One region of the Streptococcus nakanonensis genome, then DNA from elsewhere that is predicted to be linked to it. Evidence: riboswitches for the same ligand, from Rfam matches in the RefSeq annotation. Region 1 holds a riboswitch; each other region holds the start of a gene.

Evidence for each region. A riboswitch is a leader RNA that binds a small molecule or an ion and turns the genes downstream of it on or off. The one in region 1 is predicted to bind thiamine pyrophosphate.
Region 2: it holds a riboswitch for thiamine pyrophosphate, as region 1 does, so the genes downstream of both, thiD (bifunctional hydroxymethylpyrimidine kinase/phosphomethylpyrimidine kinase) here and AC6I9F_RS09820 (thiamine-binding protein) in region 1, are expected to answer to the same signal.
Region 3: it holds a riboswitch for thiamine pyrophosphate, as region 1 does, so the genes downstream of both, AC6I9F_RS07215 (ECF transporter S component) here and AC6I9F_RS09820 (thiamine-binding protein) in region 1, are expected to answer to the same signal.

What each region holds. Positions count from the first base shown of each region.
Region 1 is NZ_AP027139.1:2,084,000-2,092,982, reverse strand. It holds gene AC6I9F_RS09845 (GGDEF domain-containing protein) at 1-866, shown strand, start outside; gene rplI (50S ribosomal protein L9) at 863-1,315, shown strand; gene dnaB (replicative DNA helicase) at 1,359-2,711, shown strand; gene AC6I9F_RS09830 (Veg family protein) at 2,713-2,979, shown strand; gene cbpD (choline binding-anchored murein hydrolase CbpD) at 3,068-4,414, shown strand; TPP riboswitch at 4,497-4,599, shown strand; gene AC6I9F_RS09820 (thiamine-binding protein) at 4,668-4,958, shown strand; gene AC6I9F_RS09815 (ABC transporter permease) at 4,921-5,679, shown strand; gene AC6I9F_RS09810 (ABC transporter substrate-binding protein) at 5,716-6,723, shown strand; gene AC6I9F_RS09805 (ABC transporter ATP-binding protein) at 6,723-7,451, shown strand; gene AC6I9F_RS09800 (CtsR family transcriptional regulator) at 7,570-8,028, shown strand; gene AC6I9F_RS09795 (ATP-dependent Clp protease ATP-binding subunit) at 8,030-8,983, shown strand, end outside.
Region 2 is NZ_AP027139.1:1,469,730-1,478,712, reverse strand. It holds gene thiM (hydroxyethylthiazole kinase) at 1-407, shown strand, start outside; gene thiE (thiamine phosphate synthase) at 400-1,032, shown strand; gene thiD (bifunctional hydroxymethylpyrimidine kinase/phosphomethylpyrimidine kinase) at 1,230-2,021, opposite strand; TPP riboswitch at 2,105-2,202, opposite strand; gene AC6I9F_RS07175 (CopY/TcrY family copper transport repressor) at 2,386-2,781, shown strand; gene AC6I9F_RS07170 (cupredoxin domain-containing protein) at 2,792-3,163, shown strand; gene AC6I9F_RS07165 (heavy metal translocating P-type ATPase) at 3,173-5,416, shown strand; gene spxB (pyruvate oxidase) at 5,623-7,398, shown strand; gene AC6I9F_RS07155 (VOC family protein) at 7,509-7,856, shown strand; gene AC6I9F_RS07150 (hypothetical protein) at 8,139-8,294, shown strand; gene AC6I9F_RS07145 (SemiSWEET family transporter) at 8,473-8,733, shown strand; gene AC6I9F_RS07140 (6-phospho-beta-glucosidase) at 8,863-8,983, shown strand, end outside.
Region 3 is NZ_AP027139.1:1,479,999-1,485,718, reverse strand. It holds gene AC6I9F_RS07230 (TenA family protein) at 115-783, shown strand; gene thiM (hydroxyethylthiazole kinase) at 913-1,695, shown strand; gene thiE (thiamine phosphate synthase) at 1,697-2,326, shown strand; TPP riboswitch at 2,536-2,624, shown strand; gene AC6I9F_RS07215 (ECF transporter S component) at 2,780-3,340, shown strand; gene AC6I9F_RS07210 (ATP-binding cassette domain-containing protein) at 3,341-4,726, shown strand; gene AC6I9F_RS07205 (energy-coupling factor transporter transmembrane component T) at 4,728-5,378, shown strand; gene tenA (thiaminase II) at 5,389-5,720, shown strand, end outside.

The DNA.
Region 1 (8,983 bases):
GCTATGCTCTTTATGATGAAGAACAAATGTCTCCAGATATTGAACGAGCTGTTTCATTCTTAGAAAAAGAAGGAGTTACGAAGTTGTTGTCTGTTAAGGATGCAATGGGGATGGTAACCAATCGTTCTTTGTTGATTCTTGTAGACCATTCAAAGACAGCTTTAACTTTATCGAAAGAATTTTATGATTTATTTACACAGACCATCGTTATTGATCACCATAGAAGGGATCAGGATTTTCCAGATAATGCGGTCATTACTTATATCGAAAGTGGTGCAAGCAGTGCCAGTGAGTTGGTAACGGAATTGATTCAGTTCCAGAATTCTAAGAAAAATCGTTTGAGTCGTATGCAAGCAAGCGTCTTGATGGCTGGTATGATGCTGGATACTAAAAATTTCACCTCACGAGTGACTAGTCGGACATTTGATGTTGCTAGCTATCTCAGAACGCGCGGAAGCGATAGTATTGCTATCCAAGAAATCGCTGCGACAGATTTTGAAGAATATCGTGAGGTCAATGAACTGATTTTACAGGGGCGTAAATTAGGTTCAGATGTACTAATAGCAGAGGCTAAGAACACGAAATGCTATGACACAGTTGTTATTAGTAAGGCAGCAGATGCCATGTTAGCTATGTCAGGTATTGAAGCGAGTTTTGTCCTTGCGAAAAATACACAAGGATTTATATCCATCTCAGCTCGGAGTCGTAGTAAACTGAATGTACAACGGATTATGGAAGAGTTAGGCGGTGGGGGCCACTTTAATTTAGCTGCAGCTCAAATTAAGGATTTAACCTTGTCAGAAGCAGGTGAAAAACTGACAGAAATTGTATTAAATGAAATAAAGGAAAAGGAGAAAGAAGAATGAAAGTAATCTTTTTAGCAGATGTCAAAGGAAAAGGTAAAAAAGGCGAAATTAAGGAAGTACCAACAGGGTATGCGCAAAACTTTCTTATCAAAAAGAATCTAGCCAAAGAAGCAACTGCTCAAGCTGTAGGTGAACTTCGTGGTAAACAAAAATCTGAAGAAAAAGCTCATGCTGAGATGATTGCAGAAGCAAAAGCAATTAAAGCCCAATTAGAAGCAGAGGAAACTATTGTAGAATTTGTTGAAAAAGTTGGTCCAGATGGTCGTACCTTTGGTTCGATTACCAATAAGAAAATTGCAGAAGAATTGCAAAAGCAATTTGGAATTAAGATTGATAAACGTCATATTCAAGTACAAGCTCCGATTCGAGCAGTTGGTTTGATTGATGTACCAGTGAAAATCTATCAAGATATTACAAGTGTAATCAATCTTCGTGTGAAAGAAGGATAAGTTTACACCTTCTTGACAAGATTGTAAAAGGAAGGGAAGTCTGATGGCAGAAGTAGAAGAGTTACGAGTACAACCTCAAGATATCTTAGCTGAGCAATCCGTTTTAGGGGCTATCTTTATTGATGAGAGTAAGCTTGTTTTTGTGCGAGAATACATTGAGTCTCGGGACTTTTTTAAGTATGCCCATCGTTTGATTTTCCAAGCTATGGTTGATTTATCCGATCGTGGTGATGCTATAGATGCAACAACGGTTCGTACCATTCTTGATAATCAAGGTGATTTGCAGAATATTGGTGGCCTGTCTTACCTAGTTGAGATTGTCAATTCTGTGCCCACTTCTGCTAATGCGGAGTATTATGCTAAAATCGTTGCAGAAAAAGCAATGCTACGTCGTTTAATTGCCAAGTTGACAGAGTCTGTCAACCAAGCTTACGAGGCTTCACAACCAGCTGATGAAATCATTGCTCAGGCAGAAAAAGGCCTGATTGATGTCAGCGAAAATGCTAATCGAAGTGGATTTAAGAACATTCGAGATGTGTTGAATGTCAACTTTGGAAATCTGGAAGCTCGCTCGCAACAAACGACCGATATTACAGGTATTGCGACAGGCTATCGTGATTTAGATCATATGACGACTGGTCTGCATGAAGAGGAGTTGATTATCTTAGCAGCTCGTCCGGCGGTTGGTAAGACAGCCTTTGCCTTGAATATCGCTCAGAACATTGGGACTAAGTTGGACAAAACGGTTGCTATTTTTTCACTGGAAATGGGTGCGGAAAGTCTAGTGGATCGTATGTTGGCGGCAGAAGGTTTGGTGGAATCCCATTCTATCCGTACAGGTCAATTGACCGATGAGGAGTGGCAAAAGTATACCATTGCTCAAGGGAATCTAGCTAATGCAAGTATCTATATCGATGATACGCCAGGGATTCGGATTACGGAAATTCGTTCTCGTTCTCGTAAACTGGCTCAAGAAACTGGGAATCTTGGTTTGATTTTGATAGATTACTTGCAGCTTATCACGGGAACTGGGCGAGAAAACCGCCAACAAGAAGTTTCAGAAATTTCACGTCAGTTGAAAATTTTAGCTAAGGAACTGAAGGTTCCAGTAATCGCTCTTAGTCAGCTTTCTCGTGGGGTAGAACAACGTCAGGATAAGAGACCGGTCTTGTCTGATATTCGTGAATCTGGGTCTATTGAGCAGGACGCTGATATCGTAGCCTTTCTTTATCGCGACGATTACTATGAGCGTGGTGGTGAAGAAGAGGAAGGCATCCCAAATAATAAGGTAGAAGTTATTATCGAGAAAAACCGTAGTGGAGCTCGTGGAACGGTGGAATTAATTTTCCAAAAAGAATACAATAAATTTTCAAGTATCTCAAAGAGGGAGGCATAAGATGTCAGATGCATTTACAGATGTAGCCAAGATGAAAAAAATCAAAGAGGAAATCAAGGCGCATGAGGGTCATGTAATCGAAATGACTTTGGAAAATGGTCGTAAGCGCCAAAAAAATAGATTGGGTAAGTTAATTGAAGTTTATCCATCCCTATTTATTGTGGAATTTGGGAATGTGGAAGGAGATAAACAAGCTAATGTTTACGTTGAATCCTTTACTTACTCAGATATTCTTACTGAAAAGAATTTGATTCATTATCTGGACTAAAGTGAGAAATTTTCTCACTTTTTCTTTTTTCTCCGAATAGTTTAAGTGAAGGCAATCTTCGATTTATATTATTTTTCAAGGAGGAAGAATGAAAATTTTACCGTTTATAGCAAGAGGGACAAGTTATTACTTGAAGATGTCAGTTAAAAAGCTTGTTCCTTTTTTAGTAGTAGGATTGATGCTAGCAGCGGGTGATAGTGTCTATGCCTATTCTGGAGGGAATGGATCAATTGCGCGTGGGGATGATTATCCTGCTTATTATAAAAATGGGAGTCAGGAGATTGATCAGTGGCGCATGTATTCTCGTCAGTGTACTTCTTTTGCAGCCTTTCGTTTGAGTAGTGTCAATGGTTTTGAGATTCCAAGGGCTTATGGAAATGCGAATGAATGGGGGCACCGTGCTCGTCATGAAGGCTATCGTGTAGATAATACACCGACGATTGGCTCCATTGCTTGGTCTACTGCAGGAACTTATGGGCATGTTGCCTGGGTGTCAAATGTAATGGGAGATAAGATTGAGATTGAGGAATATAACTATGGTTATACAGAAGCCTATAATAAACGAATTATAAAAGCAAATACGATGACAGGATTTATTCATTTTAAAGATTTGGCTGGTGGCAGTGTTGGGAATAGTCAAACCTCAGTTTCAACAGGAGGAACACATTATTTTAAGACTAAGTCAGCTATCAAAAATCAGCCTCTAGCTAGCGCAACTGTGATTGATTACTATTATCCTGGGGAGAATGTTCATTATGATCAAATGCTCGAAAAAGATGGGTACAAGTGGTTGAGTTATACTGCCTATAATGGAAGCTATCGTTATGTTCAATTGGAGGCTGTGAATAAAAATCCTCTAGGTAATTCTGTTCTTTCTTCAACCGGTGGAACTCATTATTTTAAGACCAAGTCTGCTATTAAAACTGAACCTCTAGCTAGCGCAACTGTGATTGATTACTATTATCCTGGGGAGAAGGTTCATTATGATCAAATTCTCGAAAAAGATGGATACAAGTGGTTGAGTTATACAGCTTATAACGGAAGTCATCGCTATATACAGCTAGAGGGAGTGACTTCTTCACAGAATTATCAGAACCAATCAGGGAATAGCTCTAATTATAGCTCAAATAATGGATCGACTGTCGGTTGGAAGAAAATAAATGGTAGTTGGTATCATTTTAAATCAAATGGGTCTAAATCAACGGGATGGTTGAAGGATGGTTCCAGCTGGTATTATTTGAAATCATCTGGTGAAATGCAGACAGGCTGGTTAAAGGAAAATGGCTCGTGGTATTATCTGGATAGTTCAGGGGCAATGAAAACAGGCTGGTATCAAGTTTTTGGTAAGTGGTATTATTCTTACTCTTCAGGTGCCTTAGCTGTTAATACGACGGTGGATGGCTACAGAGTAAACAGTGATGGAGAACGAGTATAGAAAATTGGAGTAGGAAATGTTTCCTGCTCTTTTCTGTAAGCAGTTTCCTTGACATTTTTCTTATTTTGCGCTATCATATATCTATATAATATATGGGAGTCTGTGTACAGTCTGAGAGGAAGTGTTAAACTTCGACCGCACCTGATCTGGGTAATGCCAGCGTAGGGAACGATACTTAGTCTATTCTTGACCTTTTCCATATATGGTAAAGGTTTTTCTTTTTGTCAAAGGAAAACGAGAAGAGGAGGTTTTTATGAAAGCAAGCATTGCCTTGCAAGTTTTACCCCTAGCACAGGGGATTGATCGGATAGCTGTTATCGATCAGGTCATTGCTTATCTGCAAGTTCAAGAAGTGACCATGGTGGTGACACCATTTGAAACGGTCTTGGAAGGGGAGTTTGATGAGCTTATGCGCATTCTAAAAGAAGCGCTGGAAGTGGCAGGGCAGGAGGCAGATAATGTCTTTGCCAATGTCAAAATAAATGTAGGAGAGATTTTAAGTATTGATGAGAAACTTGAAAAGTATACTGAGACGACACATTAGTCTATTGGGCTTTCTGGGAGTCTTGTCAATCTGGCAGTTAGCAGGTTTTCTTAAACTTCTCCCCAAGTTTATCCTGCCGACACCTCTTGAAATTCTCCAGTCCTTTGTTCGTGACAGAGAATTTCTCTGGCACCATAGCTGGGCGACCTTGAGAGTGGCTTTATTGGGACTGATTTTGGGAGTCTTGATTGCCTGTCTCATGGCTGTACTTATGGATAGTTTAACTTGGCTCAATGACCTGATTTACCCTATGATGGTGGTTGTTCAGACCATTCCGACCATTGCCATAGCTCCTATCTTGGTCTTGTGGCTAGGTTATGGGATTCTGCCCAAGATTGTCTTGATTATTTTGACGACAACTTTTCCTATCATCGTCAGTATTTTGGACGGTTTTAGGCATTGTGACAAGGATATGCTGACCTTGTTTAGTTTGATGCGGGCCAAGCCTTGGCAAATCCTGTGGCATTTTAAAATTCCAGTCAGCCTGCCTTACTTTTATGCAGGTCTGAGGGTCAGTGTCTCCTACGCCTTTATCACAACAGTGGTATCTGAGTGGTTGGGAGGCTTTGAAGGACTAGGTGTCTACATGATTCAGTCCAAGAAACTGTTTCAGTATGATACCATGTTCGCGATTATTATTCTGGTATCGATTATCAGTCTTCTTGGTATGAAGTTGGTCGATATCAGTGAAAAATATGTTATTAAATGGAAACGTTCGTAGAATTAGAATGTTTCAAAAAGAAAAGAGGAAATCAAAATGAAAAAAACATGGAAAGTGTTTTTAACGCTTGTAACAGCTTTTGTAGCTGTTGTGCTTGTGGCCTGTGGCCAAGGAACTGCTTCTAAGGATAATAAGGAAGCAGAACTTAAGAAGATTGACTTTATCCTAGACTGGACACCAAATACCAACCACACAGGGCTTTATGTTGCCAAGGAAAAAGGTTATTTCAAAGAAGCTGGAGTGGATGTTGACTTGAAATTGCCACCAGAAGAAAGTTCTTCTGACTTGGTTATTAACGGAAAGGCACCATTTGCAGTTTATTTCCAAGATTACATGGCTAAAAAATTGGAAAAAGGGGCAGGAATTACTGCCGTTGCAGCTATTGTTGAACACAATACATCAGGAATCATCTCTCGTAAATCTGACAATGTAGCTAGTCCAAAAGACTTGGTTGGTAAGAAATACGGAACCTGGAATGACCCAACGGAACTGGCTATGTTGAAAACCTTGGTAGAATCTCAAGGTGGAGACTTTGAGAAGGTCGAAAAAGTACCAAATAACGATTCAAACTCGATCACACCGATTGCCAATGGCGTCTTTGATGCTGCTTGGATCTACTATGGATGGGATGGTATCCTTGCAAAATCTCAAGGTGTAGATGCTAATTTCATGTACTTGAAAGACTACGTTAAAGAATTTGACTACTATTCACCAGTTATCATCGCAAACAACGACTATTTGAAAGATAACAAAGAAGAAGCTCGTAAAGTCATCCAAGCTATCAAAAAAGGCTACCAATATGCTATGGAGCATCCAGAAGAAGCAGCTGATATCCTCATCAAAAATGCACCTGAACTCAAGGAAAAACGTGACTTTGTCATCGAATCTCAAAAATACTTGTCAAAAGAATACGCAAGCGACAAGGAAAAATGGGGTCAATTTGATGCAGCTCGCTGGAATGCCTTCTACAAATGGGATAAAGAAAATGGTATCCTTAAAGAAGACTTGACAGACAAAGGCTTCACCAACGAATTTGTGAAATAATGACAGAGATTAGACTAGAACACGTCAGTTATGCCTATGGTCAAGAGAGGATTTTAGAGGACATTAACCTGCAGGTGACTTCAGGAGAAGTGGTTTCTATCTTAGGCCCAAGTGGTGTTGGTAAGACTACGCTTTTCAACTTAATTGCGGGGATTTTAGAAGTTCAGTCAGGGAGAATTGTCCTTGATGGTGAAGAAAATCCCAAGGGGCGCGTGAGTTATATGTTGCAAAAGGATCTGCTCTTGGAGCACAAGACGGTGCTTGGTAATATCATTCTGCCCCTCTTGATTCAAAAGGTGGATAAGGCAGAAGCTATTGCTCGCGCAGATGACATTCTTGCGACCTTCCAGTTGACAGCTGTACGGGACAAGTATCCTCATGAACTCAGTGGCGGGATGCGTCAGCGTGTAGCCTTGCTTCGAACTTACCTTTTCGGACACAAGCTCTTTCTCTTAGATGAAGCCTTTAGCGCCTTGGATGAGATGACCAAGATGGAACTCCACGCTTGGTACCTTGAGATTCACAAGCAGTTGCAGCTCACAACCTTGATCATCACGCATAGTATCGAGGAGGCCCTCAGTCTCAGCGACCGCATTTATATCTTGAAAAATCGCCCTGGGCAGATTGTTTCAGAAATTAAACTAGATTGGTCTGAAGATGAGGACAAGGAAGTCCAAAAGATTGCCTACAAACGTCAAATCTTGGCAGAATTAGGCTTAGATAAGTAGAAAAATAGGGAGTTGGTGAAGATTATCCTTTACCAGCGCCCTTTTTCTTTTAAAAATGAGAAAATTTCGGTATAATAGTCAAAGATAGTCAAGGTTTAAAGAGAGAGGTGGGTTTGTAATGAGATTTAAAAATACATCGGATCATATTGAGGCCTACATCAAGGCGATTTTAGATCAATCTGGAATTGTGGAGTTGCAACGGAGTCAGTTGGCAGATACTTTTCAGGTTGTTCCCAGTCAGATTAACTATGTGATCAAGACACGCTTTACGGAAAGTAGAGGCTACTTGGTTGAAAGTAAGCGTGGGGGCGGAGGCTATATTCGTATAGGACGGATTGAGTTTTCTAGTCATCATGAAATGCTCCGAGAACTGCTTTACTCGATTGGTGAGCGGGTCAGTCAAGAAATTTATGAAGATATTCTGCAGCTTTTGGTTGAGCAGGAATTGATGACCAAGCAGGAGATGAATTTGCTAGTATCAGTAGCTTTGGATCGCGTTCTAGGAGAAGAAGCTCCAGTTGTTCGTGCTAATATGCTACGACAGGTCATACAAGAGGTAGATAGAAAAGGGAAGTAAGATGAACTATTCAAAAGCATTGAATGAATGTATCGAAAGTGCCTACATGGTGGCTGGCCATTTTGGAGCTTGTTATCTAGAGTCTTGGCACTTGTTGATTGCCATGTCCAATCACAGTTATAGTGTGGCAGGGGCAACTTTAAATGATTATCCATATGAGATAGACCGTTTAGAAGAAGTCGCTTTGGAACTGACTGAAACGGACTATAGCCAGGATGAAACCTATACGGAATTGCCGTTCTCCCATCGTTTGCAGGTTCTCTTTGATGAAGCAGAATATGTAGCGTCAGTGGTCCATGCTAAGGTGCTAGGGACAGAGCACCTCCTTTATGCGATTTTGCATGATGGCAATGCCTTGGCGACTCGTATCTTGGAAAGGGCTGGTTTTTCTTATGAAGACAAGAAAGATCAGGTCAAGATTGCTGCCCTACGTCGAAATTTAGAAGAACGGGCAGGTTGGACTCGTGAAGATCTCAAGGCTTTACGCCAACGTCATCGTACAGTAGCTGACAAGCAAAATTCTATGGCTAATATGATGGGCATGCCGCAGACTCCGAGCGGTGGTCTTGAGGACTATACGCATGATTTGACAGAGCAAGCGCGTTCTGGCAAGTTAGAACCAGTCATCGGTCGGGATAAGGAAATCTCACGTATGATTCAAATCTTGAGTCGAAAGACCAAGAACAATCCTGTCTTGGTTGGGGATGCAGGTGTCGGAAAAACTGCTCTGGCACTTGGTCTTGCCCAGCGTATTGCTAGTGGTGACGTGCCTGCGGAAATGGCTAAGATGCGCGTGTTAGAGCTTGATTTGATGAATGTCGTGGCAGGGACACGCTTCCGTGGTGACTTTGAAGAACGCATGAACAATATCATCAAGGATATTGAAGAAGATGGCCAAGTCATTCTCTTTATCGATGAACTTCATACCATCATGGGTTCTGGGAGTGGAATTGAC
Region 2 (8,983 bases), 610 kb from region 1:
TTGGGGTCGATGCGAGTGCTAAAGACCAAGAAACGGAGGATTTGCTTCAAGTCTTGAAAGACTGGTGTCAGACCTATCCTGGTATGTCATTCTTAGTCACAGGCCCCAAGGACCTTATCGTTTCGAAGAATCAGGTCGCTGTATTGGAGAATGGCTGTGCAGAGTTAGACTGGATAACAGGGACAGGAGATTTGGTTGGAGCTTTAACAGCTGTTTTTCTCAGCCAAGGAAAGACTGGCTTTGTAGCTTCGTGTCTAGCGGTTTCTTATCTCAATATCTCCGCTGAGAGAATAGTTTTTCAAGGAATGGGATTGGAAGAATTTCGTTACCAAGTACTCAATCAGCTTTCGCTCCTCAAAAGAGATGAAAACTGGCTAGACGCTATCAAAGGAGAAGTTTATGAATAGAGAAGCATTTAGACTATATCTGGTAACCAATCGCTATCAAGATTCCGTGGAAAGCTTTCTTGCAAAAGTTGAGACTGCCTGCCGTTCAGGTGTTACCATAGTTCAATTACGAGAAAAAAATCTCACAACCAATCAATATTATCAACTGGCAAAACAAGTCAAGGAAATAACAGATGCCTATCAGGTACCCTTGATAATCGATGATCGTTTGGATGTTTGTCTTGCGGTTGATGCTGCTGGTCTGCATATCGGAGACGATGAACTACCAGTTTCGGTTGCCCGACAAGTCTTGGGACCTGAAAAAATCCTTGGTGTAACTGCTAAAACAATAAAAAGAGCTCTGGAAGCAGAAACATCAGGTGCAGATTACTTGGGGACAGGAGCCATTTTCCCAACTACCACCAAGGAAAATGCGCCTATCACCCTGATTTCAACCTTGAAAACAATTTGCCAAACGGTTGCCATTCCAGTAGTTGCTATTGGAGGCTTGACTTCAGAGAATATTGACCAGCTTATTGGCACTGGCATAGCTGGAGTAGCAGTCGTACGCGATCTGATGCAGGCAGAAGATATTGAGGCAAAAACCCAAGCCTTTTTATCAAAGTTGGATGACATTATTTCCTAACTAATACTCAATGAAAATCAAAGAGAAAACTAGGAAGCTAGCCTCAGGTTGCTCAAAGCCCTGCCTTGAGGTTTTAGATAAGAGTCAGCTCAAAACAGTATTTTGAGGTTGCAGATAAAGCTGACGTCGTTTGAAGAGATTTTCGAAGAGTATAAAAACTCTCTAATTCCCTTAAAGTGGGAACTAGAGAGTTTTTTTTAATCTTTAAAGCTTGTATGGTTGACTGGACCAGAACCATGACCGAGTTGAGGGGCATCTTGAATAGCTTTCGTGATAAAGGCCTTGGCCTTATCAACTGCCTGATAAAGACTTCTGCCCTTGGCTAGTTCAGCCGTAATCACTGCCGCAAAGGTACATCCAGTACCATGTGTATGACAGGTTTGAATTCGTGGACTTTCCCAGACAAATTGGTCATCCTTGGTAAAGAGGAAATCCTTGGCACCGCCTTCGAGATGGCCACCTTTGATGACCACAGACTGAGGACCAAATTCTTTTAAAATCAGGCGACCAGCACGTTGCATGTCTTCTGGATTATGGATTGAAAAACCAACAATCTCTTCTGCCTCAGGAAGATTGGGTGTGATGATGGTTGCAAGGGGAAGCAGATTTGTTTTTAGGTAGTCTCTGGCACTAGTATCTATCAGAGTGTCCCCACTCGTAGCGACCATAACAGGGTCAAGGACATAGGGACAATCCAGTTTTTTAAGATAGGGTTGGATGATTTCCATGATTTCAGTAGTTGCCAACATTCCAGTTTTTACAGCCTGAGGTGGAATATCAGAAAAGACACTGTCCAATTGGGCTTTCAACATTTGAGGAGAAACGTGCTCAATCAATTGAACGCCTCTGGTATTTTGAGCAACAAGGCTAGTCACAACGGCCATTCCATAGACATCTCTCGCTTGGAATGACTTTAAATCAGCCATAACGCCAGCACCGCCACTAGGGTCAGTCCCTGCAATGGTCAAAGCAACGGGTAAATAAGTCATCTAAAACCTCCCAACCAACTGAAGTTTGTATTCTTAAGAACAAGCTGGTCTGTTTTAGAAAGGTAATAGAAGACTGCTAGTCCCCATTATCATTTCCACTTCCATCAGCTAGCATTACCTAGATTGAGTCAAAGGGTCTAACAGTTGTTAATCTCAGCTTTACGCACCCCTAGTGGTTGTTTTCTTTTTTCTTTAGTATAGCATATTTTTATTGTTTATATAGTAATATTTGACTGCAAATCCTTTATCAAATGGTTAAAATTCAATTTTTCAAAGAAAAGATTGATTTTATAATTGACAAATGTAGATTTTTGAAGTATACTAATAATTGTAATTGACAAATGTAGATTTAGGAGGTGTGATGATGCAGATTTCAGATGCAGAATGGCAGGTCATGAAGATTATTTGGATGCAAGGAGAGCAGACCAGTACGGATTTAATCAGGGTTCTGGCTGAGCGGTTCGACTGGTCCAAGTCGACCATTCAGACTCTTTTGGCTCGTTTGGTTGAGAAAGAGTGCCTGACGAGGAAAAAAGAAGGCAAGTCCTTTGTCTATTCAGCACTTTTAACTTTGGACCAAAGTCGAGACTTGCTTGTTAAAGATATCAAGGACAAGGTTTGTTCTCGTAGGATTAAGAACTTGTTGGCTGATTTGATTGCTGAATGTGATTTTACTCAGGCTGACTTGGAAGACTTGGAAGCTGTGATTTCTGAGAAGAAATCAAGCGCTGTGACAGAAGTAAAATGTAATTGTATGTAAAGGAGACGTCATGTTAAATAGTATTGTAACCATTATTTGTATTGCCCTTATCGCCTTTATCTTGTTTTGGTTTTTCAAAAAGCCTGAAAAATCTGGACAAAAGGCTCAGCAAAAAAACGGCTACCAAGAGATTCGAGTGGAGGTCATGGGGGGCTATGCGCCTGAGTTGATTATCCTCAAAAAATCAGTGCCAGCCCGCATTGTCTTTGACCGTAAGGACCCTTCACCCTGTCTGGACCAAATTGTTTTTCCAGATTTTGGTGTACATGCGGACCTGCCTATGGGGGAAGAGTATGTAGTGGAAATCACGCCTGAGCAGGCTGGAGAGTATGGTTTCTCTTGTGGCATGAATATGATGCACGGTAAGATGATTGTAGAATAGGAGAATGATATGACTGAAATTGTAAAAGCAAGTCTTGAAAATGGTGTTCAAAAAATCCGTATCACGGCAGACAAAGGCTACCATCCAGCCCATATCCAGCTTCAAAAGGGAATTCCAGCTGAGATTACCTTTCATCGCGCCACTCCTTCAAACTGTTATAAGGAAATTCTGTTTGAAGAAGAAGGTATCTTGGAACCAATCGGCGTGGATGAGGAGAAAGTCATTCGTTTTACACCTCAAGAATTAGGGCAACATGAATTTTCTTGTGGCATGAAGATGCAAAAGGGAAGTTATACAGTCGTAGAGAAGACTCGAAAATCTCTATCCCTACTCCAGCGTTTTTGGATTACCAGTATCTTTACTGTGCCTCTTGTGATTCTCATGATTGGGATGTCGACAGGAGGAATTAGTCACCAAGTCATGCGTTGGGGCACCTTTTTAGCCACAACACCGATTATGCTAGTAGCAGGTGGTCCTTATATCCAAAGTGCTTGGGCTAGTTTTAAAAAGCACAATGCCAACATGGATACCTTGGTTGCTCTGGGAACCCTAGTGGCCTATTTCTATAGCTTAGTTGCCCTCTTCGCTGGCCTCCCTGTTTATTTTGAAAGTGCTGCATTTATCTTCTTCTTCGTTCTTATGGGAGCCGTTTTTGAGGAGAAAATGCGGAAAAATACTTCCCAAGCTGTGGAGAAATTGCTGGACTTGCAGGCTAAAACTGCAGAAGTCTTGCGTGAGGATAATTATGTTCAAGTCCCCTTGGAACAAGTCAAGGTAGGTGACCTGATTCGAGTGCGTCCCGGTGAAAAGATTGCGGTTGATGGTGTCGTAGTAGAAGGTATCTCTAGTATTGACGAGTCTATGGTGACAGGTGAGAGTCTGCCTGTGGACAAGACAGTTGGAGATACCGTCATTGGTTCAACCATCAATAATAGTGGAACACTTGTTTTTAGAGCAGAAAAAGTTGGTTCAGAGACTGTTTTGGCTCAGATTGTGGATTTTGTGAAGAAAGCTCAGACAAGTCGTGCGCCGATTCAGGACTTGACGGATAAAATTTCAGGCATTTTTGTCCCAGCAGTTGTCATTTTAGGGATTGTGACCTTTTGGGTTTGGTTCGTCTTGCTCAGGGATAGTGTAGTTGTGCTTGGAGCGAGTTTTGTCTCTTCTCTTCTCTATGGGGTGGCTGTTTTGATTATTGCCTGCCCTTGTGCATTGGGACTTGCAACACCGACAGCTCTTATGGTGGGGACAGGACGCAGTGCCAAGATGGGAGTTCTCCTCAAAAATGGAATGGTTCTACAGGAAATCCAGAAAGTTCAAACTATCGTCTTTGATAAGACCGGGACTTTGACGGAAGGGAAACCTGTGGTCACAGATATCATCGGCGACGAAGTAGAAGTGCTTGGATTGGCAGCTTCCTTGGAAGAAGCTTCTCAACACCCACTGGCTGAAGCCGTTGTGAAACGAGCGAGTGAAGCTGGACTTGAGTTTCACAATGTTGAAAATTTCCAAGCCTTGCACGGAAAAGGTGTCTCAGGGCAAATCAATGGAAAACAAGTTCTGCTTGGAAATGCTAAAATGCTGGATGGCATGAACATTTCTAGCACTTATCAAGAAAAACTAGAAGAACTGGAAAAAGAAGCTAAGACAGTTGTTTTCTTGGCTGTTGACAATGAAATCAAAGGCTTGCTTGCTTTGCAAGATATTCCTAAGGAAAATGCTAAGCTTGCCATCAGTCAGTTGAAAAAACGAGGTCTTAAAACAGTCATGCTGACAGGAGACAATGCAGGTGTGGCGCGTGCGATTGCCGATCAGATCGGAATCGAAGAGGTCATTGCAGGTGTCTTGCCAGAAGAAAAAGCTCATGAAATCCATAAACTACAAGCGGCTGGCAAAGTAGCCTTTGTTGGGGACGGTATCAATGACGCTCCTGCCCTTAGTGTAGCAGATGTGGGGATTGCCATGGGAGCTGGAACAGACATCGCTATCGAGTCAGCCGATTTGGTGTTGACAACCAATAACCTCTTAGGAGTGGTGCGTGCCTTTGATATGAGTAAGAAAACTTTCCATCGAATTCTGCTCAATCTTTTCTGGGCCTTTATCTACAATGTTGTCGGAATTCCGATTGCAGCAGGAGTCTTTTCTGGTGTTGGACTGGCCCTCAATCCAGAACTGGCAGGTCTAGCCATGGCCTTTAGTTCTGTATCTGTTTTGACCAGTTCTCTTCTGTTAAACTTTACTAAAATAGACTAAAAGTAATGACTAGATTTCTTTGTTATAAAACAGGGATAGCAGCATTTTCAAAACTGTATTAGAATAGAGAATAGAGAGTTTTGAGCAGATTTTTAGAAAAGTCAGCATAAATATGATACAGTGGAATAGTAAAAGTTTGGAGAACGTTTCCAATTCTATGTAATCGTATTCTCCAAGTCTAAAAAAATTGAAGGAGAGTTATCACTATGACTCAAGGGAAAATTACTGCATCTGCAGCAATGCTTAACGTATTGAAAACATGGGGCGTAGACACAATCTACGGTATCCCATCAGGAACACTCAGCTCATTGATGGACGCTTTGGCTGAAGAAAAAGATATCCGCTTCTTGCAAGTTCGCCACGAAGAAACAGGTGCTCTTGCAGCGGTTATGCAAGCGAAATTCGGTGGCTCAATCGGGGTTGCAGTTGGTTCAGGTGGTCCAGGTGCGACTCACTTGATTAACGGTGTTTACGATGCAGCTATGGATAACACTCCATTCCTAGCGATCCTTGGATCACGTCCAGTTAACGAACTCAACATGGATGCTTTCCAAGAATTGAACCAAAACCCAATGTACAACGGCATCGCTGTATACAACAAACGTGTAGCTTACGCTGAGCAATTGCCAAAAGTAATCGACGAAGCTTGCCGTGCTGCAGTTTCTAAAAAAGGTCCAGCTGTTGTTGAAATCCCAGTAAACTTCGGTTTCCAAGAAATCGACGAAAACTCATACTATGGTTCAGGTTCATACGAGCGTTCATTTATCGCTCCTGCCTTGAACGAAGTTGAAATCGACAAAGCTGTTGAAATCTTGAACAATGCTGAACGTCCAGTTATCTATGCTGGTTACGGTGGTGTTAAAGCTGGTGAAGTGATTACTGAATTGTCACGTAAAATCAAAGCACCAATCATCACAACTGGTAAAAACTTTGAAGCTTTCGAATGGAACTATGAAGGTTTGACAGGTTCTGCTTACCGTGTTGGTTGGAAACCAGCTAACGAAGTGGTCTTTGAAGCAGACACAGTTCTTTTCCTTGGTTCAAACTTCCCATTTGCTGAAGTTTACGAAGCATTCAAGAATACTGAAAAATTCATCCAAGTCGATATCGACCCTTACAAACTTGGTAAACGTCATGCCCTTGACGCATCTATCCTTGGTGACGCAGGTCAAGCAGCTAAAGCTATCCTTGACAAAGTGAACCCAGTTGAATCTACTCCATGGTGGCGTGCAAACGTTAAGAACAACCAAAACTGGCGTGATTACATGAACAAACTCGAAGGTAAAACTGAGGGTGAATTGCAATTGTATCAAGTTTACAATGCAATCAACAAACATGCTGATCAAGACGCTATCTACTCAATCGACGTAGGTGACACTACTCAAACATCTACTCGTCACCTTCACATGACACCTAAGAACATGTGGCGTACATCTCCACTCTTTGCGACAATGGGTATTGCCCTGCCTGGTGGTATCGCTGCTAAGAAAGACAATCCAGATCGCCAAGTATGGAACATCATGGGTGACGGTGCATTCAACATGTGCTACCCAGACGTTATCACAAACGTTCAATACGACCTTCCAGTTATCAACGTTGTCTTCTCAAATGGTAAATATGCCTTCATCAAGGACAAATACGAAGACACAAACAAACACTTGTTTGGTTGTGACTTCTCTAATGCTGACTATGCGAAAATCGCTGAAGCACAAGGTGCTGTAGGATTTACAGTTGACCGTATCGAAGACATCGATGCAGTTGTTGCAGAAGCTGTTAAATTGAACAAAGAAGGTAAAACTGTTGTGATCGATGCTCGCATCACTCCACACCGTCCACTTCCAGTAGAAGTACTTGAGTTGGATCCAAAACAACACTCAGAAGAAGCAATCAAAGCCTTCAAGGAAAAATACGAAGCAGAAGAACTCGTACCATTTCGTCTCTTCTTGGAAGAAGAAGGATTGCAATCACGCGCAATTAAATAATTCCTCTAGCCGAAAATCAAATATAAAACTTGTAGATTTTATTCTTTGATTTTCATAGAGAGAAACTTGAAAAGATCGGAGCAATCCGGTCTTTTTATGGAGGATAGTAAATGGATTTAAATCAATTAGATATTATCATTTCAGATGTTCCCCAAGTCTGTGCTGACTTGGAGCGTATTTTGGATAAACAGGCAGACTATGTTGACCAAGGTTTTGCTCAGTTTACGATTGGCAGTCACTGTTTGATGTTGTCCCAAAATCATTTGGTTCCTTTGGAAAATTTTCAGTCAGGAATCATTATTCATATCGAGGTTGAGGATGTAGACCAGAACTACCAACGGTTGAAAGAGCTTGGTATCCAGGTTTTAAACGGTCCAGCTCTAACCGATTGGGGGACAGAGTCCTTATTAGTTAAAGGTCCTGCTGGTCTAGTGATTGATTTTTATCGTATAAAATAAGGCGCTTAGTCATTTGACGTTAACCTTAGCTATTTTTAAAACAGAAATTGAGAATAGGAACTATTGAAAGATCGGAGCAATCCGGTCTTTTTAATATAAAGAAATTGCATATAAATAACTGACAGCGCTTTCTTAAAATCTTATAATAAAAATATAACAGTAGAAAATGAAACTGATATGGAAAGGAGAAATATGATTAAACAGCTGTAGTAAGTGGATTTTCTTATTTCATTGGAACTTGGGATTGAAATATCTCCATGAATAGATAGTAGGAGGAAAGAGATGCAAAAAAAGGATATTTATCTAATCTGTGTGACCATGATTATCTGTTCAGTTATTATAGGACTGATTATAGGAAGTTTTATTTTGCATGGTCTTGAAGATATTGCAGCAATAATTAACCACGGCTTACTGACAATCAATCAGTCCATCCATTGATTGACAATAGCTATTCATTTTTACATTTTATGGATCAAACAGATCGGAGCAATCCGGTCTGTTTCTTATTACAAGACTGTGATAGTTTACATTTTTATAATAAAAGTCTTAAAGTCTTGCTTATTTTTGTATTAAATTATAAAATAGAAAGTATAAAAGAATAAAAGAGGTTTTGAAAATGTCTGAAAAACAAATGAAAGTGTTGGGGTGGGTAGCGACCTTTATGTCTGTTATGATGTATGTGTCTTACTTCCCACAAATCATGAATAATCTTGCCGGTCAAAAAGGCAACTTCATTCAACCCCTAGTCGCAGCTATCAACTGTAGTCTCTGGGTTTACTATGGTCTTTTCAAAAACGAAAGAGATATTCCACTTGCAGCTGCCAATGCACCGGGTATCGTTTTTGGTTTAGTAACGGCTATTACAGCTTTGATTTAAAAAGAAGACTGCTTTCAGTCTTTTTTTCGTACATGTGAGCAAGCTCAGGACATCATTATCCATATAGTTTCAAACTTTTTATCTCCTTTTTTAGTATAATAGAAGTAATAAATCAAGTGAGGTAAAGTGATGACAGAAAGACTAGAATTTCCAGATGGTTTCCTCTGGGGTGGTGCTACGGCAGCTAATCAATGTGAAGGTGCTTATAATTTAGACGGTCGTGGATTGGCCAACGTGGATGTTGTTCCAA
Region 3 (5,720 bases), 610 kb from region 1:
TGTTTAGGTAGCTCTCTGCAAATGCCCTAGATTTTCTTTAAAAGGGTCAAGTGAAACTAGGATTTTGCTTGGTATTTTATTGATTACTAAGGAGTAAAGAGAGGAAAAATAAATATGGAAACACAGATTTATGCATTTCAGCCAGGTTTGACTGTTGGAGAATTATTAAAAAGTAGTCAGAAGGATTGGCAGGCTGCTGTCAATCATCGTTTTGTCAAGGAACTTTTTGCAGGGACAATTAAGAATAAGGTCTTAAAAGACTACCTAATTCAAGATTATCACTTCTTTGATGCCTTCTTATCCATGCTGGGTGCCTGCGTAGCTCACGCAGACCAGCTTGAATCCAAACTTCGTTTTGCCAAGCAACTAGGCTTTCTTGAAGCAGATGAAGATGGTTATTTCCAAAAGGCTTTCAAAGAGTTAAAAGTATCTGAGAATGATTATCTGGAAGTGACCTTGCACCCTGTAACAAAAGCCTTTCAGGATCTTATGTATTCGGCAGTGGCTTCATCAGACTATGCCCATCTTTTGGTCATGCTGGTCATTGCAGAAGGTCTCTATTTAGACTGGGGTTCTAAAGATTTGGCTCTACCTGAAGCCTATATTCATTCGGAATGGATCAATCTCCACAGAGGTCCTTTCTTTGCAGAGTGGGTTCAATTTCTGGTTGACGAACTCAATCGTGTTGGGAAAGGTCGAGAAGATTTGACAGAACTTCAGCAACGCTGGAATCAAGCGGTCGCTTTAGAATTAGCCTTTTTTGATATTGGTTATGACGCCTAGAGAAAGTTTAGGATAGTTACAAATTTGATGAGGTAAATCATTCAATGTAAATGAAAAAAATTTCTTAACAAAAGATAGAGATAAATCGAAATCAGTATATCGTATAAAGTGAAAAGGAAGGATTTCAATATGACAAGTTTAAAATTATTAAAAGAAAAAGCACCTTTGGTCATTTGCATCACCAATGATGTAGTAAAAAATTTCACAGCAAATGGATTAGTAGCACTGGGTGCGTCACCAGCTATGAGCGAGTACCCAGCAGACTTAGAAGATTTATTAAAATATGCTGGAGGATTATTGATTAACATTGGGACTTTAACGGATGAAAATTGGAAGCTGTATCAAGAGGCACTAAAAATTGCTGAAAAATATAATGTCCCTGCAGTTTTAGATCCTGTAGCCTGTGGAGCAGGAGAATATAGAAAAAAAGTAGCAGATGATTTAATCAACAATTACAAACTAGCTGCGATTAGGGGAAATGCTGGAGAGATTGCTTCTTTAGTAGGTATAAATGTGGCATCTAAAGGAGTAGATAGTGCTGGTGTGGATAATATTGATGAGATTGCTCTAGCAGCCAACGCTAAGTTCAATATTCCAATTGTAGTAACAGGTGAAGTGGATGCTATTGCGGTAAATGGAGAAGTGGTAACGATTCATAATGGTAGTGCCATGATGCCAAAAGTTATTGGGACAGGATGCTTATTAGGTGCTGTAGTAGCAAGCTTTATCGGACTAGAAAAAGGTCAAGAATTGAAATCTTTAGAAACAGCAATGTTAGCATATAATATTGCCGGGGAAATGGCAGAAAAGCGTCCTAATGGACATCTACCAGGAACGTTTAAAGTTGAATTTATTAATGCATTATATGAAGTTACTGATAAAGATATAGAAACATTTAAAAAGGTGAAATAAGATGTTTAATAAAGAACTATTAAAATTATATTTTATTTGTGGAACGACTACTTGCTTAGGTAAGGATTTATATACAGTTGTTGAAGATTCTTTAAAAGGTGGTATAACTTTATTTCAATTTCGAGAAAAAGGTAAAGGTGCTTTAGAAGGTAAAGAAAAACTGGAATTAGCAATAAAACTTAAAAAACTTTGTAAAAAATACAATGTACCGTTTATCGTAAATGATGATATAGAGTTGGCATTAGAAATAGATGCTGATGGGGTTCATGTAGGACAAGATGACCTAGGTGTTGATGAAATTAGAAAATTGATGCCAGATAAAATAATTGGTCTTTCTATAAAAAACGAGAAAGAATTTCAACAGTCAAAAGTTGAATATGTAGATTATGTTGGTGTTGGTCCTGTATTTGATACCCAGTCAAAAGATGATGCTGGTGGCGCTATAGGTTATGAAGGTCTTAAATTGATGAGAAAACTATTGCCACAAATGCCCTTAGTTGCAATTGGTGGGATACAGACGCAACATATTAAAGACATTATGAAGACCAATGTTGACGGTGTTTCAATCATTTCAGCAATATCGTATGCAAAAAATATAGAAAAAACTGTTCGAGAAATGAGTGAACAATAGGTATCTATCCTTGGATTCTAAGTAAGTGGAAGTTTTCCTTTTCTAAAAAGATATGTCCAGATTCAGCTTGAATGGCTAATTCATCAAACAGGTCATTTGTTTTTTGCAAAAGAAAGATCTGCTGTCTTTGTGAGTGCAAGGCTGTATTTCCAGTTCAATTTCTTGAACTAGTATAAAATGTGTGTTATAATAATCACATAATTAAATAATAAAGACATTTGGGGTGCTTTAGGCTGAGATGATACCCATTGAACCTGATACAGTTAAGACTGGCGAAGGGAAATGTGAAACGCTTTTTTCGTATGTCGAAAAGAACGGTCTAATCTTGTAAGCTGAACTCTAATTCCTATCTGTAATTAGAGTTTTTTCTTTTACGAAACTGGATGAAGGTGTTATAAAGCCTTTTGGCAGCTCACCTTGAGCACCCCACTTTTCTTTAAAAAGGAGTTTTTTATGTTGAAAAAATGGCAGTTAAAAGATGTTATTTTGCTTGCTTTCTTGTCTATCTTTTTTGGTGGGGTTTTCGTTGGTTCAGGATATGTGTATAATATTCTCAGCCTACTCTTAACACCTCTTGGTTTACAGGCTTTTGCCAATGAAATCCTTTTTGGACTCTGGTGTATGGCTGCGCCCATTGCTGCCATCTTTGTTCCGAGAGTCGGAAGTGCAACGATTGGAGAAGTGCTAGCTGCGCTTGCTGAAGTCCTTTATGGTAGCCAATTCGGGCTAGGTGCCCTTTTGTCTGGCTTGGTTCAAGGTTTGGGAAGTGAACTTGGTTTTATCGTAACCAAGAATCGCTATGAAAGTTGGCTCTCTCTAACTGCCAATAGTATTGGGATTACGCTTGTTAGCTTTGTCTATGAATACATTAAGTTAGGTTACTACGCCTTTTCAGTGCCTTTTGTACTTTCCTTGCTAGTGGTACGTTTTATTTCCGTCTTTTTCTTCTGTACCATCTTGGTTCGTGCCATTGTCAAACTTTATCATCAGTTTGCAGCTGGAGGAAAAGCATAGATGGGTCTGGAATTACGGGAGATTCAGTCCCCAATTTTTTCGGAACCGATTGATTTTACTTTTCATGAGCAAGCTTTTACCTTGTTGGTTGGGAGCAGTGGTTCTGGAAAATCGAGTCTCTTTCAAATGATTGCCCAAGTTAGTTCTCTTCCCTATAGCGGTCAAGTACTGATAAATGGGAGCGAGGTCAGTCAGCTTTCTATCATCGAACGTGTCCAGACGGTTGGTATTCTCTTTCAAAATCCTAATCATCAATTTACCATGGAGAGCTTGTTTGAGGAGCTGATTTTTACCTTGGAGAATATCGGCTATCACCTTCAGGAAATTGATTCAAAAATAGCAGAGGTGGTTCGACAATGTCGCTGTGAGAAGATCTTGCACCGTCCCATCCATCACTTATCAGGTGGAGAAAAGCAAAAGGCTGCCTTGGCTGTTCTCTTTGCTATGAATCCTAGGGTCTATCTCTTGGATGAGCCTTTCGCTTCCATTGACCGCAAGAGTAGGATAGAGATATTGGAGATTCTAAAAGAGTTGGTCTCTGATGGGAAGACAGTTATTTTGTGCGACCATGATTTAACGGACTATGAAGCCTATATTGACCATATGGTGGAGCTAAGAGATGGTCAACTAAGGGAAGTGTTTCAAATCCCTACCTCTGAAATGACACAGGTTGCTTCAAAGGAGGTTGCTTCTAGCCCAGAACTATTCCATATGGACAAAACAACTTGTGAGCTGAATAATCGCCCCCTCTTTTCGATTGCAGATTTCACATTCTACCAAGGAATTTCCTGTATCTTGGGTGATAATGGTGTCGGGAAATCAACCCTCTTTCGCTCCATTCTTCAATTTCAAAAGTATAAGGGGCGCATTACCTGGAAGGGGACAGTTCTGAAAAAGAAAAAGAGTTTGTATCATGACCTGACGGGTGTGGTTCAGGAAGCTGAGAAGCAGTTTATTCGATCCAGTCTGCGAGAGGAACTTCAATTAGATGGACCTGATTCTGAAAGAAATCAGCGTATTCTTCAAGCCTTACGATATTTTGATCTGGAGAAGGAACTTGATAAGAGTCCCTATCAATTAAGTGGTGGTCAGCAAAAGATTCTTCAGCTTTTGACCATCTTGACCAGCAAGGCTTCTGTGATTTTACTAGATGAACCTTTTGCAGGTTTGGATGATAGAGCTTGTCATTATTTTTGTCAGTGGATTGTGGAGGAGAGAAATCAAGGAAGAAGTTTTCTGATCATTAGCCATCGTTTGGATCCCTTGATCTCTGTGGTTGATTATTGGATTGAGATGACTAGTCAGGGTCTCAGTCATGTGAAAGCAGTGACAATTACCAAACCACTCACATCTCAGAGTAGCAATACCCAAGGGGAGGTGAGATAGTATGGTCAAAGTAGCAACCCAGACACCGATTATCAGTCTCTTTTTGCTGATTTTATCCTTGGAAACATCTTTCATTCCTTCGATTGCTCTTAATCTCTCGGTAGTTGCATTTTGTATTCTCTTTATGCTCTATTACCGTAGATTTAAAGTATTGGCTTGGATGATTCTGCTTGCCATTTTGCCATCCTTTGCCAACTACTGGGCAGTTCAGTTACATGGAGATGCTTCGCAGGCAGTCATACTTGGAACGAGGGCCTTTGTTACCGTTTGTATTGGTCTTGTCTTTGTTTCCTCTATTTCCCTAAAAGAGCTTCTTTTATACTTGGCTCAAAAGGGGCTATCACGGTCTTGGGCTTATGCCTTGATTGTGGTATTCAATTCCTTTCCCCTTATTCAGCAAGAAATCAAGTCCCTCAAGGAAGCGTGCTTATTACGCGGTCAAGAACTGCATGTTTGGTCTCCCTTGATTTACAGCAAGGTTCTGATGACAGTCTTTAGGTGGCGCCATCTTTACCTGAGAGCTCTGTCGGCGCATGGATATGACGAACATGCACAGTTGAAGAATAGCTATAGGACTTTTTATATTCCTCAAAGGACAATATTCATCTACCTGCTTTTCTTTTTATTGCTTCAAACCAGTCTATTTTTATAAAGGAGTTATTATGGAATTTACAGATATTGCGATGGAATTATCCAAGAAAGCTTGGCAGGCTTCCTTTCATCATCCCTTTATTTTACAATTACAAGAGGGGAATTTAGAACCTGCCATTTTCCGCTATTACCTGATTCAGGATGCCTACTATCTGAAGGCCTTCTCAGAAATCTATCACCTTTTGGCTGATAAGACTTCAAACCAAGAGATGAAAAGACTCTTGAAACAAAATGCTCAGAGTCTAGTGGAGGGTGAGTTATTTATCCGCCAACAATTTTTCAAGGAATTGGAAATCAGCGACCAGGAAATGGAGCAACATCCAATCGCTCCAACCTGTTATCA